DNA from 2 places in the Agrobacterium vaccinii genome. Region 1 is predicted to be linked to the other one. Evidence: riboswitches for the same ligand, from Rfam matches in the RefSeq annotation. Region 1 holds a riboswitch; the other holds the start of a gene.
The links. Region 1 has a riboswitch for thiamine pyrophosphate ahead of HRR99_RS21370 (hydroxyethylthiazole kinase). Riboswitches for the same ligand answer to the same signal wherever they lie in the genome.
Positions count from the first base shown of each region.

Region 1 (7,992 bases):
CGCCCGGCAGGCGAAGGCCGCCGACGATCTTGTCTCGCGATCCCGAAAGGCCGGGCTCGACGGCCACGCAGCCATCTCTATCCAGAATTTCGTAGGGCACGCCACCAGCCTTCAGCACGGCCACATCCTTACCGATACCATCGAACTGTTTCTGGGTGCGGAAGACTTCCAGCGTTCCCTGCGTGCGCTGATCGTACTGGATGCCTGTTTCCTCGCGCAGCGCCATCAGGCAGTCGCGACTATATTCAGCAACCCGCACCATGCGGCTCTTGTTGATGGCATAGCGCGATGAGGTGCAATTGCGCAGCATCTGGCCGATCCATTTCAGCGCGGCGGGGTCCAGCGTCGGGCGAATAATCAGCGGCGAGTGTTCCATGAACAGCCATTTCACGGCCTTCATGGGAATGCCGGGGGCCGCCCATGGTGAGGAATAACCGGGCGATACTTCACCGGCATTGGCAAAGCTGGTTTCCAGCGCCGCCGCAGGCTGGCGATCGATCACGGTTACGGAATGACCGGCTTTTGCCAGATACCAGGCGGACGTTACGCCGACGACACCGGCTCCGAGAATTACGATATTCATCTGCGTCTCACTCGTCTGCGTTTGTTGCGTGGCCGGTTGCGGCGGGCATATCTGGCTGAATGTAGGTACGTCGGTAGCGGTGGCCGAGGCCTGTCAGAATTTCATAGGCAATTGTACCCGCATCTTCGGCTATGTCTTCAATTGACTGATCCGGGCCGATCAATTGAACGAAGCTGCCATGGGTTAAAGTTCCCTCCGGCAGCGCTGAAATATCGATGCTGATACTGTCCATGGACACGCGACCTGCAATCGGCAGGCGCACCCCATTGAAATAGGCGGCACCGCTGTTGCTCAACGAGCGCGGCAGGCCATCGGCGTAACCGGCGGCGAGTGTCGCCAGCCGCGTTTCGCCCGTCGTACGTAGAGAGCCGCCGTACCCCACCAATGTCCCGGCAGGTACCGTACGCGTCTGCACGACAGCAACATCCAGCCGCACCACCGGCTTCATCGGGTTTGGCCGTACCGAGGAAGGCGCGCCGCCATAGAGCGCGATGCCCGGACGCATGACGGCATTGTGGTAATCCGCGCCCAGAAAGATGCCGCCTGAATTGGCAAAGCAAACGGGTGCATCGGGAAACATCTGAATGGCCCTACGCATCACGCTCAACTGGTCCGCATTGGCTGCGTGTTCAGGCTCATCCGCACAGGCCAGATGGCTCATGACGAAGGTGATATCGATGCCATCCAGTAGGTGTGGCGATGTTCTCAGCGTTTCGAGTTCTTGCGGCGCCATGCCGAGGCGTGACATGCCGGTGTCGATCTGAAGCGCCGCGGGCAGGGACTTGCTCAGCGTTGCCGCATGCGCAGCCCATTGCGCAAGCTGCTCCAGCGAGTTGATGACCGGTGTGATGTTCATGGCTGCGCAGGATGTCTCATTGCCCGGCTGCAAACCGTTCAGCACGAAGAGGGCGGCATCGCCCGGAATCCGCAACCGCAGTGCAAGTGCTTCATCGATATGCGCCACGAAGAAATGGCGGCAACCTGCGTCATACAGAACGGGGGCCACGACATCCGCGCCAAGGCCATAGGCGTTGGCTTTGACCACGGCACTGGTCACGGCTCCGGGCGCCCTAGCTTTGAGACTGAGGTAATTGTCTCGCAGAGCACCGAGGTCAATTTTCAGATAACCGCTGGCACCGCCGCTCGCCTTCTGGCGATTGATCGTCATGTCCATCGTCGTTCCCTTGTTATTTTCCAACAAGACTATTGCAACGATCATCGAATTTTCGCAGTTTAGGCCATCGAATATTCCAGAAATTTCGATTTCACGCAATTTTCTACGATAAAACGGAATGATTTTATGTCGGCTTTAGACGCTACCGATCGTCATATCATTCGTGTGCTTCGCCTCAATGCCCGCATCAGCAATGCCAAGCTTGCGGCAGAGGTGGGCCTGTCGCCGTCCGCATGCTTGCGGCGGGTCGACATTCTGGAGCGAGAAGGCGTTATCAGGGGCTATACGGCGCTGACAGGAAGCATGGCGGGCGGCGAAGTTATCTCCGTCATCGTGCAGATCACGCTCGACCGGCAGACCGAGGATTTTCTCAACCGCTTCGAAAGCGCCGTGCGTCGATACCCGGAAATCCGCGAGTGCTATCTGATGACTGGCGGTTCGGATTATTTCCTGCGGGTCGAGGTAGAAACAGCAGGCGATTTCGAACGTGTCCATAAGGATATACTATCGAAATTGCCCGGTGTTTCGCGCATCCATTCCAGCTTTGCCATTCGTAATGCGCTGGCAAGCCCCAAGCCACGGGGGTGAGTGATCAAGCGCTCCACCACCGATAAAAATGATGGACGGGTCCATGCCCGTGGCCGACACGCAGGTCTCGGCCAGCAGCCAGCGCGCCTTGCAAATACTCCTTCGCCAAACCGATAGAATCTGCCAGCGAGACGCCGAGCGCCAGATGTGCCGTGATGGCGGAGGCTAGCGTGCAACCGGTGCCGTGATCATTGTCCGTCTCGATGCGCGGCATGGAAAATGTGTGGACAGTCTCGCCATCCAGCAGGATATCCGTGCTTTCAGCCCCGCTGCCGTGACCGCCCTTGATCAGCACCGCCCGCACTCCGGTGCGAAGAATGGCTTCCGCCTGACGGATTATCTCCTGCCTGTCCGTTGCGACCGGACTTGCGCTCAGTAGTGCCGCCTCCGGCAGATTGGGGGTTGCCAGCAGCGCGAGAGGAAGCAGGCGCAAGCGCAAGGTTTCAATCGCATCTTCCTGCAACAGCCGGTCGCCCGATGTCGCCACCATCACTGGGTCCAGCACAATGGGCGTGGGTTGGTTTGCAAGATGGGTGGCGATGGTCTCGATGGTTTCGATACGCGAGACCATGCCGATCTTGACGGCATTGATATCGAGATCGGAAAATACAGCCTTCATCTGCGCGGTGATCATACCCGCCGAGATGTCTTCCACAGCGGTCACGCCTTTGGTGTTCTGCGCGGTGATCGCGGTCAGCACGCTGGCGCCGTAGACCCCGAGGGCTGAAAATGTCTTGAGGTCGGCTTGAATGCCCGCACCGCCGCCGCTGTCGGAACCGGCGATCGTCAAAGCAATGGATGTCATCGGCGCAACTCCAGTGCGGCATCGATTTCGTCACGAAAAGACTTTGTGGTCATTGTAATATCGGGGGTGCGGAACAGCGCCGAAATTACCGCGACGCCATCTGCGCCAGCGGCGATGACGGGCCGCACCCGTTCCAGTGTGATACCTGCGATGGCACCGACCGCCATTTCGGGTCGCGCCTGTCTGAGATAGCTGCGCAACTGCCTGAGACCATCCAGCCCCACCGGTGCATCCGGGTTCACTTTGGAGATCGTTTCGAAAACACCACCGATGCAAGCGTAATCAGCGGGTGCCTGCGCCGCACGTTCGGCATCCGCGAGGCTCTTCACCGTGAGTCCGATAATCGCATCCGCTCCAAGCAAGCGCCTTGCCGTTTCGGCATCCATATCATCAGCACCCAGATGAACGCCATCGGCCCCCGATGCCAGCGCCACATCGACGCGATCATTGATGACGAGCGGAACGCCTGTCGGCTTCAAGGCATCTAGGATGCGCTTGGCCTGCTCTATCATCGCGCGGGTTGTAGCCTGTTTGTCGCGATACTGGATAATGGTTGCCCCGTTGCGGGCCGCTATAGCCGCGAGATCCGGCAGCGGCGCAATGTCGGTCAACGAAGCATCCACAAGGGCGTTCAGCCGGTAGTCAACGGTCATCATGTTCAATCCTTGCATGGGCGATAATGTCTGCTGTGTCGATGGCGTTGAGCGCATCGAGAAAGGTGGCCTCGAAGGTGCCGGGCCCGCGCGCGTGTTCGGCGGCCAGTTGGGCCGATACGCCGGTGACTGTCAGCGCCGCCGTGGCCGCCAACATCGCATTGGGCTCTACCGCCATGAAGGCTGCAATCACCCCGCCAGACAGGCACCCGGTGCCCGTAACCTTTGCCATCCACGGGTGGCCGTTCCTGATCGTTACCACGCGTGTAGTCTCGGCAAGCAGGTCTTGCGGACCTGTCTGAATGCGAAGGGCACTGCCGACATCGCCGATGACATCCATTTCCGCAGCGTTTCCACGCACGATCGTGGGCTTGAGTGCGATGAGTTCGCGCGCGAAATCCAGTCGGGAGGGCGAGTAATCGCAATGCACCGGGTCGATGATCCAAGGCTTGCTTGTGGCATTCGCCACCTTGACCGCCGTCCGAATAACGTCACGGCGGGCAGCGTCCAGTGTTCCCAGATTGATGGTGAGAGCACCAACCTTGGCCACGAAGCTCTCGATTTCCTCCTGCGATGACGTCATGGAGGGGACCGCGCCAACGGCGGTGATACCGTCTGCGGTAAACTTCTGCACGACGGTATTCATCAGGCAGTGAACCCGTGGCCTTTGTTCGCGCACCCGTGACAGAACGTCTGCCACCGCTTGCGCCGTCGGAAATTTCGCCATCGGTATCGCACTCCAGATATGACATCACGGAGATCCGGTTATGACGAAGAAAAGAAAAGCATGGCCAAGGGGCGACTGTTCCGTTCCTACGCCGGCATGACCCGGATCAGGTTCAAGGGTCCGGCTCAGCGCCATCTCAGCATCGTCAGATGCTCCCCTCGGAATGTCTGGAAAGTGTCGTTTTTTGCGCCCGCTGTCAATGGGCGGGTGAGGGGCGGAAAACGTTGTTTCCGCCCGTCGATATATGGATCAGACGATCTGGACGACGACTTTTTCGCGTGCGGATTTCAGCGCCGCATCGGCGAGTTTCAGCGCGATCAAGCCGTCATGGGCCGATGGTGATGGCGCCACGTTGTTTTCGATGGCGTCGATGAAAGCCTTGATTTCTGCGGCATAGGCTTCCGTGTAGCGTGTCATGAAGAAATCATGCAGCGGCGGGCGCGTATAGCCGTCCTTGGTCGCGATTTCGATGGAAACCGGGCGCTGGTTTTCGGCAGCGACGGAGCCGAGCGATCCGTGCACTTCGATACGCTGATCGTAACCATAGGTCGCGCGGCGCGAGTTGGAAATGATAGCCTGGCGTCCGCTGGCAGTGGTCAGAATGATGCTGGCGCTGTCGAAGTCGCCCAGTTCGCCGATCTTCGGATCGACCAGCACGGACCCTGTCGCGAACACACTGACAATGTCTTCTCCCAGCAGGAAGCGGGCGATGTCGAAATCATGGATGGTCATGTCGCGGAAAATGCCGCCGGAGACCTTGATGTATTCGGGTGGCGGTGCGCCGGGATCGCGGCTGGTGATCGTCACCATCTCGACCTTGCCGATCTGGCCATCATCGATGGCCTTGCGCACGGCGCGGAAATGCGGATCGAAACGGCGGTTGAAACCGAGCATGATCTTCGCATCGGTTTCCTTGACCACCTCGATGCAGGCGGCAGCGCGGGCGACATCCAGATCGATAGGCTTCTCGCAGAAGATCGCCTTGCCAGCGCGCGCGAACTGCTCGATCAGATCGGCATGCGTATTGGTCGGTGTGCAGATGATGACGGCGTCGATCTCTGCATCTGCCAACACGGCATCGATGGTGCTGATTTTGCAGCCGGTCTCATCAGCAATCGCCTGAGCTGCGTCCTGAAAGGCATCGACAACGGCAACCAGTTTGGCGCGTTTGTCGGCGGCAATCGCCTTGGCATGCACTTTTCCGATGCGACCCGCACCCAGCAAAGCCAATCTCGTAACCATCGTTTTCCTCCCGATGTGAATGCCGGGTTCCGTTATGACTGTCGTCTCGCCTGGAACGGCAACGTGCACAATAGACCCATTTGGAATATATGTTCCATCTTGCTAGTGCGCCATTTCATTTGTGTCAAGCCACCGATGAGCGGTCCTGCGGTGGCGTACAGGAGGGAAATATCCGACCGCAGATATCTACGCAGATGCACGGGTTCAGGCGGCGCGGGCAAGTGCCGTCTAACGTCAGTTGTCAGGCATGCCGGGAATGCGATTGACCTCGATCATCTGCCGGATGGTGCGGTCCGCGACCCGTTCAGCACGGGCTTTGGACTGCTCCACATCTTCGGGGAACGTATAGGTCATGTAGGATAGGGATGTTTCGAGGTCGTTGTTGTTGTGACCGAGGATGGCTGCAAAGTAGCTGTTTTTCGTCACGCTCGATTGCGCAAAATTGCGATAGGCGATTTCCGCATAGAGATGGCGCAGGCCGTAGGGCTTCGGGGGTTCTTCCTTCGGCCAGATGTCCTCGAATTTGGCCATAACGGCGTCGCGTAGCGGCAGGCGCACTTCGGCTGTGAAATCATCGACATTGAGGCCGAGCCATAGCTTGCCATCGCTGCTGTTGCGCAGGCGCCCATAGGCATCCAAAACGATTTTCGATTGTTCCAGCACCGGGATTTCATAGGTAACGCCAAATTTCGTGCCTTCGCCCTGCTTGGTTTTGGCCTGCCCATTGAACAGCACGCTCCATTTGGAAACGCCTTTGCCATAGGGCGCGGGTGTCAACTCAGCCTGGGTGAAGATTTCATAGGGACGACGCCCGGTGGTGCCCATCAGGCCTATGGCGATCGTCATAGGGTCCGAGGAGTGCAGATAGCGCCGACAGCGTCTCATGACTTCGGCATAGTTCTCGAAGGTAATGAGCGATCCGTGCTTGGTGGCGATCTTCGCCATTTTTATCTTGCGGGCTTCGTCGTAAAGCTGAGGCGTACCAGCGGCGATGCGCAACATCGGGTGGTCATCGCCGAAGGCTTCGCGAACGGCATTGCGGTATTTGGTGATGTAGGAAATGACGGTCGCCTGCGCCTTGTCGCCCATGGACGCCATCTCGGCATCCCACAGAGTCTGCATCTCCTGTTTCGTCGTCAGCCCGTTGGTGGCCGCGATGAAGTCCGACACGCGCAGCAGAAACCGGGGTTTGCGGCCTGCCATGTTGCTTTCGGCACGCTCCAGCTTCTCCTGAATGGAATTGGCAACCCCACGCAGCGGGTATTCGACCGTTCGGATATAGGTGTCCAGCCGCTCCCGCAGTTTTTTCATGTTGCAGATGGCAAGCGGTGTCGTCTTTGGCCCGAAGGCATCCTTGAGCGCGTATCTATATTTTACGATGTAGAGTTCAAGCGTCTTTTCCGTGCGGCCATTGTCGAAATGGAAGCGTACTTCTTCATTCCATAGGGCACTGATCTTCTTGGGATCGAACGTGCCATCCGGCTTGCGCGTGAGCTTCACCTTCTCGATGAAATCCGCGATACGCTCGACCAAAACCGGTGTTTTTGTTTTTCTTTTTTCGGCCACGGGCATCGTCAGCTCCAGCAATATGATTCGCTTTTAGAAAAGTATATTTTATATACATCACTCAAGGGCATTGTTGACTGCGTTTTTTACGCGAATGGGTCCGTAGGCGAGTTCGCGGGCTGCGTGAACCAGTGCGCGCCATCGTGGTCCATATAAATATGGTCTTCAAGGCGAATGCCGAAACGGCCGGGATAAACGAGCATGGGTTCGTTGGAAAAACACATGCCCTGCGCGAGCGGGGTGGTGTTTCCGCGCACGATATAGGGAGCCTCGTGAATTTCGAGCCCAAGCCCATGACCGGCGCGATGGGGCAGGCCCGGAAGCTGATAATCCGGGCCCAGACCGTGCCCGGCCATGACACGGCGGGCGGCGTCATCGAGTGCACTGCATGGCGTGCCGAGCTTGGCCGCATCGAAAACCGCCTGCTGCGCCTCGCGCTCGATGGCCCAGGCCTCTGCGAAATCCGGCGATGGTTCGTCGATCATGTATGTCCGCGTCAGATCGGAATGGTAGCCATCGATGCGCGTGCCGGTATCGACGAGGATCGCGTCTCCTGGCTGCAAAATCTGGTCGCCATCCGCACCATGCGGCAGGGCAGTGGCAGTGCCGAAGGACACGATGCAGAAAGACGAGCCGCCTTCGCCGCCGAGTTCC
Region 1 covers NZ_CP054151.1:1,354,998-1,362,989, forward strand. The annotation lists gene HRR99_RS21345 (D-amino acid dehydrogenase) at 1-583, opposite strand, end outside; gene alr (alanine racemase) at 591-1,757, opposite strand; gene HRR99_RS21355 (Lrp/AsnC family transcriptional regulator) at 1,884-2,345, shown strand; gene thiD (bifunctional hydroxymethylpyrimidine kinase/phosphomethylpyrimidine kinase) at 2,350-3,150, opposite strand; gene thiE (thiamine phosphate synthase) at 3,147-3,806, opposite strand; gene HRR99_RS21370 (hydroxyethylthiazole kinase) at 3,793-4,530, opposite strand; TPP riboswitch at 4,597-4,699, opposite strand; gene iolG (inositol 2-dehydrogenase) at 4,780-5,772, opposite strand; gene telA (telomere resolvase TelA) at 6,007-7,344, opposite strand; gene HRR99_RS21385 (M24 family metallopeptidase) at 7,425-7,992, opposite strand, start outside.

Region 2 (7,992 bases), on a different replicon from region 1:
GGAGCGAAGGGAAGCGGGAAGCATTCTGTCGGGACGGGTGGAGACCTTTGACCAACGCCATGGCCTTGCCACCGTCCGCCTGACGGGAACGGCTTTACAGGTTCCAGCAAAATCGGCAGAGGTCGGAAAGCCGGTTCGCGTTCATATTCCTGCGCGCGATGTTTTGCTTGCGACGGTCCTTCCAGAAGGATTGAGCGCGTTGAATATTTTGGAAGGTACCATCGCGGAGATAGAACTCTCTGACGATGGCATGGCCATGGTGCATGTGGATTGCGGCGGTGACATCATCATGTCACGCATCACGAGCCTTTCCGTAGAGCGACTGTTGCTTGCAACCGGAAAAGTAATTTTTGTCATCGTCAAATCTGCGGCACTTGATCCTTACTGATCGTCTTGTTGGCGATTGGCCTCCAGCCAGTCGAGATCAGCGCCAAGCGCATCTCTCATACGGCTCTCCATGCCGCGATATCGCGCTAGCAATTCCACGCCAAACGCCGTCAGCCCCGCACCTCCCCCCTGTTTGCCACCCCGCTGCGATTCGATTACCGGCTGCGTGAACATGTGGTTCAAGGCGTCCACTAACAACCATGCGCGGCGATAGGACATATCCATGGCGCGACCGGCAGCAGAAATCGAGCCGGTGGAAGCGATCCGTTCCATCAGTTCTATCTTGCCACGTCCCAGGCGTTCACCGGGCGGGAAGTCGATACGCAGGATCGGTTTCAGGGGTAGCGCCTTGTCGGTCATAGGCGCCCATCTCCGAAACTGTCTTTCCATGATGGCTGGGCACCCTCATGTGGAAGTGCTGCAGCCTCGAAAATGCCTCGTGCAATGGCGCGGGCGGTGACGAGTGTCGCCAGATGGCAAAGCTCGGAAAAATCTGCCGCAGCGCGCAGAGGCTTGCGCCCCGTTGCGGCTGCAAACATCGTGTCACCATCGCTGGACAGATGAGACGGCAGAATGGCCCGCGCCAGACCATCATGCGCCATGATGGAAAGACGATGCGCCTGCGCTTTCGTCAAGATGGCATCGGTGACGACGGCGCCAATGGTGGTCGCGGTCAGCGTGACCCCCTTGATCCGCATTGCTGTATCAGTGCCTGTAAACACGCTCGGCAAGCCATGCCCGCCAAATTCGCCGCTGTCTTCAAAGGGCGCTGCCCAGAAATGCTGACCAGCACCGACCGTTGCCGAGCCCATGGCATTGACGGCAACGATGGCGGCGACACGAAGACCGTTGGATGTTTGAGCGCTGGCAGAACCAAGGCCTCCTTTAAAGGTTGCCGTGGTGCCACCCGTTCCGGCACCCACTGTGCCAAGCGCAAAAGGTGTGGCTGAAGCGGCCTTGAATGCTTCATATCCCATGTCGCGGTATGGCGAGTGCAGGCCCCAATTCTTGTTTCCGCCATTCAGGAGGTCCATCAGGATCGCCTGCGGCACGATGGGAACCTTGGCGGGACCGACCTGAAAACCACGACCGATCTCGCGCAAACCCGATTGGACGCCACCCGCAGCATCCAGCCCAAAGGCCGAACCACCGGAAAGAACGAAGGCATCCACGGCCTCGACGGTCATGGATGGATCGAGTAGTGCAGTATCACGACCACCCGGCGCACCACCCAGCACCGAGCCGGACGCGATGGCAGGCGTATCGAAAATGATCGCCGTAACGCCGGATCCCAAAACGAAATCCGTCGCATGGCCGACGGCAACGCCATCGATATCGGTCAGAAGATTATGCAAGAGCGGGCATCCCTCCATGTCATGCCGGTATCCCGCCCTTGGCCTTCCTTGTCAACGGATCACGAAAACACAGCCGTTCCAATCATCGGCGTGGATGGAACCGCCATGTCACGCGGTTCCAGCATGCCGGAAAGACAGGCCTCGCGGCCTGCCGTGACGGCTTTCGCAAAGGCTCCCGCCATCAGCACCGGATTGCCGGCACCCGCCACCGCCGTGTTGAGCAGCACAGCATCGAAGCCGAGCTCCATCACCGTTGCGGCATGGGAGGGACGGCCAAGGCCCGCATCCACGATCATGGAGACATCGGGAAAATGGGCGCGCATGGAGCGCAACGCACTGATGTTGAGCGGCCCCATGGCACTGCCGATGGGCGCGCACCATGGCATCAGAACCTTGCATCCGGCATCCACCAGCTTTTCGGCAACCACCAGATCATCGGTCGTATAGGGAAAGACATCAAAGCCGTCATCGGAAAGAATACGTGCCGCCTCCACCAATGCGAAGACATCCGGCTGGAGTGTATCGTGGTGGCCAATCACCTCCAGCTTGATCCAGTTTGTCTTGAAAACCTCCCGCGCCATCCTCGCCGTCAGCACGGCTTCCTTGGCCGTATGGCAACCGGCGGTATTCGGCAAAACCAGTCGATCCAGCTCACGGATCATCTCGAAAAACTGCCCGCCCGTTTTCCCGCCTGCAGTTTCACGGCGCAGCGAGATGGTCAGAATATCCGTGCGGCTGGCGCGAACGGCATCTGCCAGCACTGCCGGAGACGGATAGCGCGCCGTGCCGAGAAGAAGCCTGGAACTGACCTCGCGTTCATAAAGCGTCAACATCGATCAGCCTCCCTGCATGGGTGAGAGAATTTCGATCCTGTCAAAATCCTTCAGACGAAAATCAGAGCGATCTTCTGCGTGGACGAGATCGCCATTGACGGCGGTCGCCAGCCAGTCGCCCTCGTAGTCAAGCATCGCCAGCAGCTGTGACAGCGTCGCTGTGGCAAGATCACGCTCTTGCCCGTTCACCAGAACTCGCATGGGAAACCTCCTTGTTTTCTATGATGTCGGCAGCCTGTTGCGCCATGGCAGGCGAAAGCAGGAAGCCGTGCCGATAGGCACCATTGATGTGCAGCGTCTTGCCGTTCTCTTCGATCCCGGGGAGATTGTCAGGAAAGGCGGGACGGATGCCTGTTCCCATCTCTATGATTTTTGCCTCCCCGAAGGCCGGATGCAGCGCATACGCGGCGTTGAGGAGTTCCATCAGCGACCGTGCCGAGATCGGCCCGCCATCCTGCGATTCGATCATCGTCGCACCAACCATGAAGCGGCCCGGCTCACGCGGCACGATGTAATGGGGAATACGCGGGTGCAGCAGCCGGACGGGACGGGAAAGCGATACCTCGCCGGTGGAGAGATAAAGCATCTCGCCCCGCACCCCGCGGAGCGCTGGAAGCGTGCCGACTTGGGCGTGCCCTGTGCAATCGATGACCCTGTCAAAGTCTGCTTCCGCCACGCCGTCTTCTCCGAGGTGGAAAGCCACGCCCTTGGCAACCAAGCGCTGCTGCAAGGCCAGCAAAGCGAGCCTCGGATCGAGATGGCCTTCATCCGCAAACAGAAGTCCCTGCCGGAAGCGGCCCGCCAGATCCGGTTCCAGTTCGCCGATCTCGTCCTCAGCCATGAGCCGGTGGTTGCGCGTGCGCGCGGCAAAGCGGGAGAGTTCCGCACGGTCACGGGCCGGAGCCACGACCAGCGTGCCGTTTCGCACCACGAGACCCGGCGTGGCCTCATCCCACCAGTCGAGCGCAGACCGCCCCAGCGCGATGACGGCCTCATCAGCGCTTTCCCGTTCGCACCAGGGCGCCAGCATGCCACCGGCATACCAGGACGCGCCGCGACCGACCTCGGTGGAGATGTCGAAGACCTCCACCGAAAAGCCGCGCTCTGTCAGTTCAAGCGCAGCCGTCAAACCGACGACGCCTGCGCCTTTGATGAGAACACGCATGTCACTCACCCGGTGTTGGTTGCGCAAGCGGCAGATAAAGCTCACCGCCTTGCTTGAATTTCTCGGCCATAGCCTCGAGTCCTTCCTTCTGAGCCTCGGCGCGGATGTCGTGCGAAATGCGCATGGAACAGAATTTCGGCCCGCACATGGAGCAGAAATGGGCAACCTTGTGCGCTTCCTTCGGCAAGGTCTCGTCATGGAAGGACCGCGCCGTCTCGGGATCGAGCGACAGGTTGAACTGGTCTTCCCAGCGGAACTCGAAGCGGGCACGCGACAGGGCATTGTCGCGGATTTGCGCCGCCGGATGGCCCTTGGCGAGATCGGCCGCATGCGCCGCGATCTTGTAGGTAATCACACCCACCTTCACGTCGTCTCGATCCGGCAGACCGAGATGTTCCTTCGGCGTGACGTAGCAAAGCATGGCCGTACCGAACCAACCGATCATGGCCGCCCCTATGCCGGAGGTGATATGGTCATAGCCGGGGGCAATATCGGTCGTCAGCGGCCCCAGCGTATAGAAGGGTGCTTCACCACAAACCTTCAACTGCTTGTCCATGTTCTCCTTGATCTTGTGCATCGGCACATGGCCGGGGCCTTCGATCATGACTTGGCAATCCTTAGCCCAAGCGATCTGCGTGAGTTCGCCCAGAGTTTCCAGCTCGGCAAACTGTGCGGCGTCGTTTGCATCGGCGATCGAACCGGGGCGCAGGCCATCGCCCAGCGAAAACGACACGTCATAGGCCCGGCAGATGTCGCAGATTTCTTCGAAATGCTCGTAGAGGAAAGATTCCTTGTGATGATGCAGGCACCACTTGGCCATGATCGAGCCGCCACGCGAGACGATACCTGTGACGCGATTGACGGTGAGCGGTATGTAATGCAGTCGCACACCGGCATGGATGGTGAAGTAATCGACGCCCTGCTCGGCCTGCTCGATCAGCGTATCGCGGAACACCTCCCAAGTCAGGTCTTCGGCAATGCCGTTCACCTTTTCCAGCGCCTGATAAAGCGGCACCGTACCGATGGGAACCGGCGAATTGCGGATGATCCACTCGCGTATATTGTGGATGTTGCGCCCGGTCGACAGGTCCATGACCGTATCTCCGCCCCAGCGGATGGCCCACACCATTTTCTCCACTTCTTCCGCCATGGAAGAGGTGACGGCAGAATTGCCGATATTAGCGTTGATCTTCACCAGAAAGTTCCGACCGATGATCATCGGTTCGGCCTCGGGGTGGTTGATGTTGGCCGGGATGATGGCCCTGCCCGCTGCCAATTCTTGGCGCACGAATTCCGGCGTGACGAAATCGGGAATGTGAGCGCCGAAGCTCTCGCCATCGCGCACCATCTTTCCTTTGAGGGCTTCCCGGCCCAGATTTTCGCGAATCGCGACAAATTCCATTTCGGCGGTAATGATGCCCGCCCGCGCGTAGGCGAGCTGAGTGACGGCCTTGCCATCGATTGCGCGCAGCGGCTGGTTTCGAACGGGAAATTCCGGCGTGAGACGTTCGCCTGTGGCAAAGCCGTTGTCTTCGGGTTTGACGTGTCGGCCCTCATAGGCCACGACATCGCCGCGTGCCAGAACCCAGTCATGGCGAAGGCGCGGCAAGCCGCCTTCGATATCGAGGCGGTGACTTGGATCGGTGTAGGGACCAGAGGAATCGTACACCGTGACAGGCGGTTCGCCTGCGGTCGGATGCACGGCAATTTCGCGCATGGGAACGCGAATGTCAGGGTGAAGAACGCCCGGCTTGTGCACCTTAGTGGAGGCGGGCAGCGGACCGGTGGTCACGTTGGGCGAGATGGTTTTGGCAACAATGTTCATCGTGAGGCTCCAAAGCAAAACAGTGGAGACCCAGTTCGAGCATGAAAGACGAAAAAATCACGGAGGAGTGGATGAGGGAACATCATCCGTCACAGCCAAGCTGCGCTTTTCCGTGTTTGCACCGTCCCTACGCCAGTATGAACTGGATCAGGTTCAACGGGTCACTGCGCATCGTAGCAGTATCTCAGCCCCTTGACGGGACACCCCTGGTGAATGCCTCAATCAGAAACCCGACACCGGCTTTTGTCAAGTCGATATCTGAAAGGTGTATGGCCGTGGAGCGCGGTCACGACAAATTAACCTAAGCGTTTATTCGAATGTTATTTTTTGAAGCGTAATTCGGAGAATGAGCTATGATGGCAGCCATTCGACTGGAGACTACTTGAGATGAATTCAACTATTCGTGAAATACTATCGAAATTCGGTCAACTTCCCGTGCCTGTCGATACAATTGCCGATGATGCCGATCTTTATACAGCAGGCCTTTCTTCCTTTGCGTCCGTCCAGTTGATGCTTGGATTGGAAGAGGCCTTCGACATCGAATTCCCTGACAGCATGCTCAACCGCAAATCCTTCGCCAGCATCGCCGCCATCGAAGCGACGGTCAAAGCCATTCTCGACGGCAAAGAGGCAGCCTGATGGACGCGTCCGTCGCGTCCACTGAAGCGGCATTGTCCGCGCGGGCAGCGCGGGTTGCAGCAATAGCCGCAAAGCACGCCGACGATGTCGATGCAGCCGGACGCTTTCCGAAAGAGGCCATCGACGCTCTGCGTGCCGAGCGGCTGCTTGGCATTCAAATTCCGCCCCATCTCGGTGGCGAAGGCGCAAGCCTTCTCCAGATAACGGATATATGCTGCACCCTCGGGCAGGCTTGCTCGGCGACGGCGATGATTTTCGCCATGCACCAGATCAAGACGTCGAGCCTGGTCGAGCACGGTGAAGACAGCGCGTGGCACAGCGCTTTCATGCGCCGCATGGCGGCTGAGCAATTGCTGCTGGGCTCCGCCACGACCGAAGGCGGTATCGGCGGAAATCTGCGAAATTCCATTTGCGCCATCGAAATCGATGGCGAGCGCTGCCGCTTGCAAAAAGACGCCACCGTCATTTCCTACGGCAGTGAAGCAGATGCGATCCTCATCACATCTCGCGCCAACGCGGATGCTTCACCGACCGATCAGGTGATGACCGTTTTCCTGAAAGACCAGTACCAGCTCGAAAAAACACACGTCTGGAATACGCTGGGCATGCGCGGGACCTGTTCGGATGGCTTTCTGTTCAACGGCGAAGCACCCGCCGAGCAGGTCTTTCAGAAGCCCTTTGCCGAAATCGCCGCGCAGTCCATGCTGGCCACATCGCATCTGTTCTGGAGCGGTGTGTGGTACGGAATTGCAGCCGATGCGGTTGCCCGCGCGCAGGCATTCGTTCGCGCCGCGGCCCGTAAGTCCCCAGGCGTTTCCCCTCCCGGCGCCATCCGACTGGCAGAGGCTTCCAACAAGCTCCAAATCGTCAAATCGAATATCATTGCAGGTCTGAAAGCCTACGATGAAACCAGAAATGACTCCGAAAAGCTGATGTCCATGGCCTTCGCAATCGCCATGAACAATGTGAAGATCTGCTCGTCGGAAACCATCTTGGAAATCATCAATCATGCCATGCTGATCTGCGGCATCATGGGTTACAAAAACGGGACGCCGTTCAGCCTGGGAAGACACTTGCGCGATGCGCATTCGGCGCAGTTGATGATTTCGAACGACCGCGTATTGGGCAATTCCGCCAACCTCTTGCTTGTTCAGAAGCAGGACACGAGCCTTTTGGGATAAGACCATGGACATGCAACCTTCCTTTCTTGATCGCCTGTTCGACAAGGGGCTGCTGATAGACACCGGCGTGGATGGTCTCTATGGCCGCAGCGGCCAGTTCGAGGACGTCATCGTGGCTTTCGAGCGACTGATCGACACCGTCGGTGGCCCCGACAAGGCCGAAGCCATTCGCTTTCCGCCCGGCATCAATCGCGCCTATTTCGAAAAAAGCGGATACATGAAAAGCTTCCCGCAGCTTGCAGGAACGGTGCATTCCTTCTGCGGCTGTGAACTGGACCATATCAGCCTCATCAAGAGCATGGATGAAGGCACGGACTGGACGAAAGACCAGAAGATCACGGATATCGTGCTGACGCCTGCCGCCTGTTACCCGCTGTATCCGACAATCGCAAAGCGCGGAAATCTGCCCGCCACCGGTGGCCTCTACGATATTCAATCCTACTGCTTCCGCCATGAACCATCGAAAGATCCCGCCCGGCAGCAGCTTTTCCGCATGCGCGAATATGTGCGCATGGGCACGGAAAGCGACGTGACAGAGTTCCGTCAGCTCTGGATGGATCGCGGCGTCGAGATGATGGAAAAAATCGGCCTCGACGTGAAGATCGAT
Region 2 covers NZ_CP054150.1:2,706,929-2,714,920, forward strand. The annotation lists gene modC (molybdenum ABC transporter ATP-binding protein) at 1-388, shown strand, start outside; gene HRR99_RS13285 (winged helix-turn-helix domain-containing protein) at 382-747, opposite strand; gene HRR99_RS13290 (P1 family peptidase) at 744-1,760, opposite strand; gene HRR99_RS13295 (thiazole synthase) at 1,802-2,575, opposite strand; gene thiS (sulfur carrier protein ThiS) at 2,579-2,776, opposite strand; gene thiO (glycine oxidase ThiO) at 2,745-3,740, opposite strand; gene thiC (phosphomethylpyrimidine synthase ThiC) at 3,742-5,565, opposite strand; TPP riboswitch at 5,672-5,783, opposite strand; gene HRR99_RS13315 (acyl carrier protein) at 5,953-6,204, shown strand; gene HRR99_RS13320 (acyl-CoA dehydrogenase family protein) at 6,204-7,385, shown strand; gene HRR99_RS13325 (amino acid--[acyl-carrier-protein] ligase) at 7,390-7,992, shown strand, end outside.
Region 2: another riboswitch for thiamine pyrophosphate. It lies ahead of thiC (phosphomethylpyrimidine synthase ThiC); the one in region 1 lies ahead of HRR99_RS21370 (hydroxyethylthiazole kinase).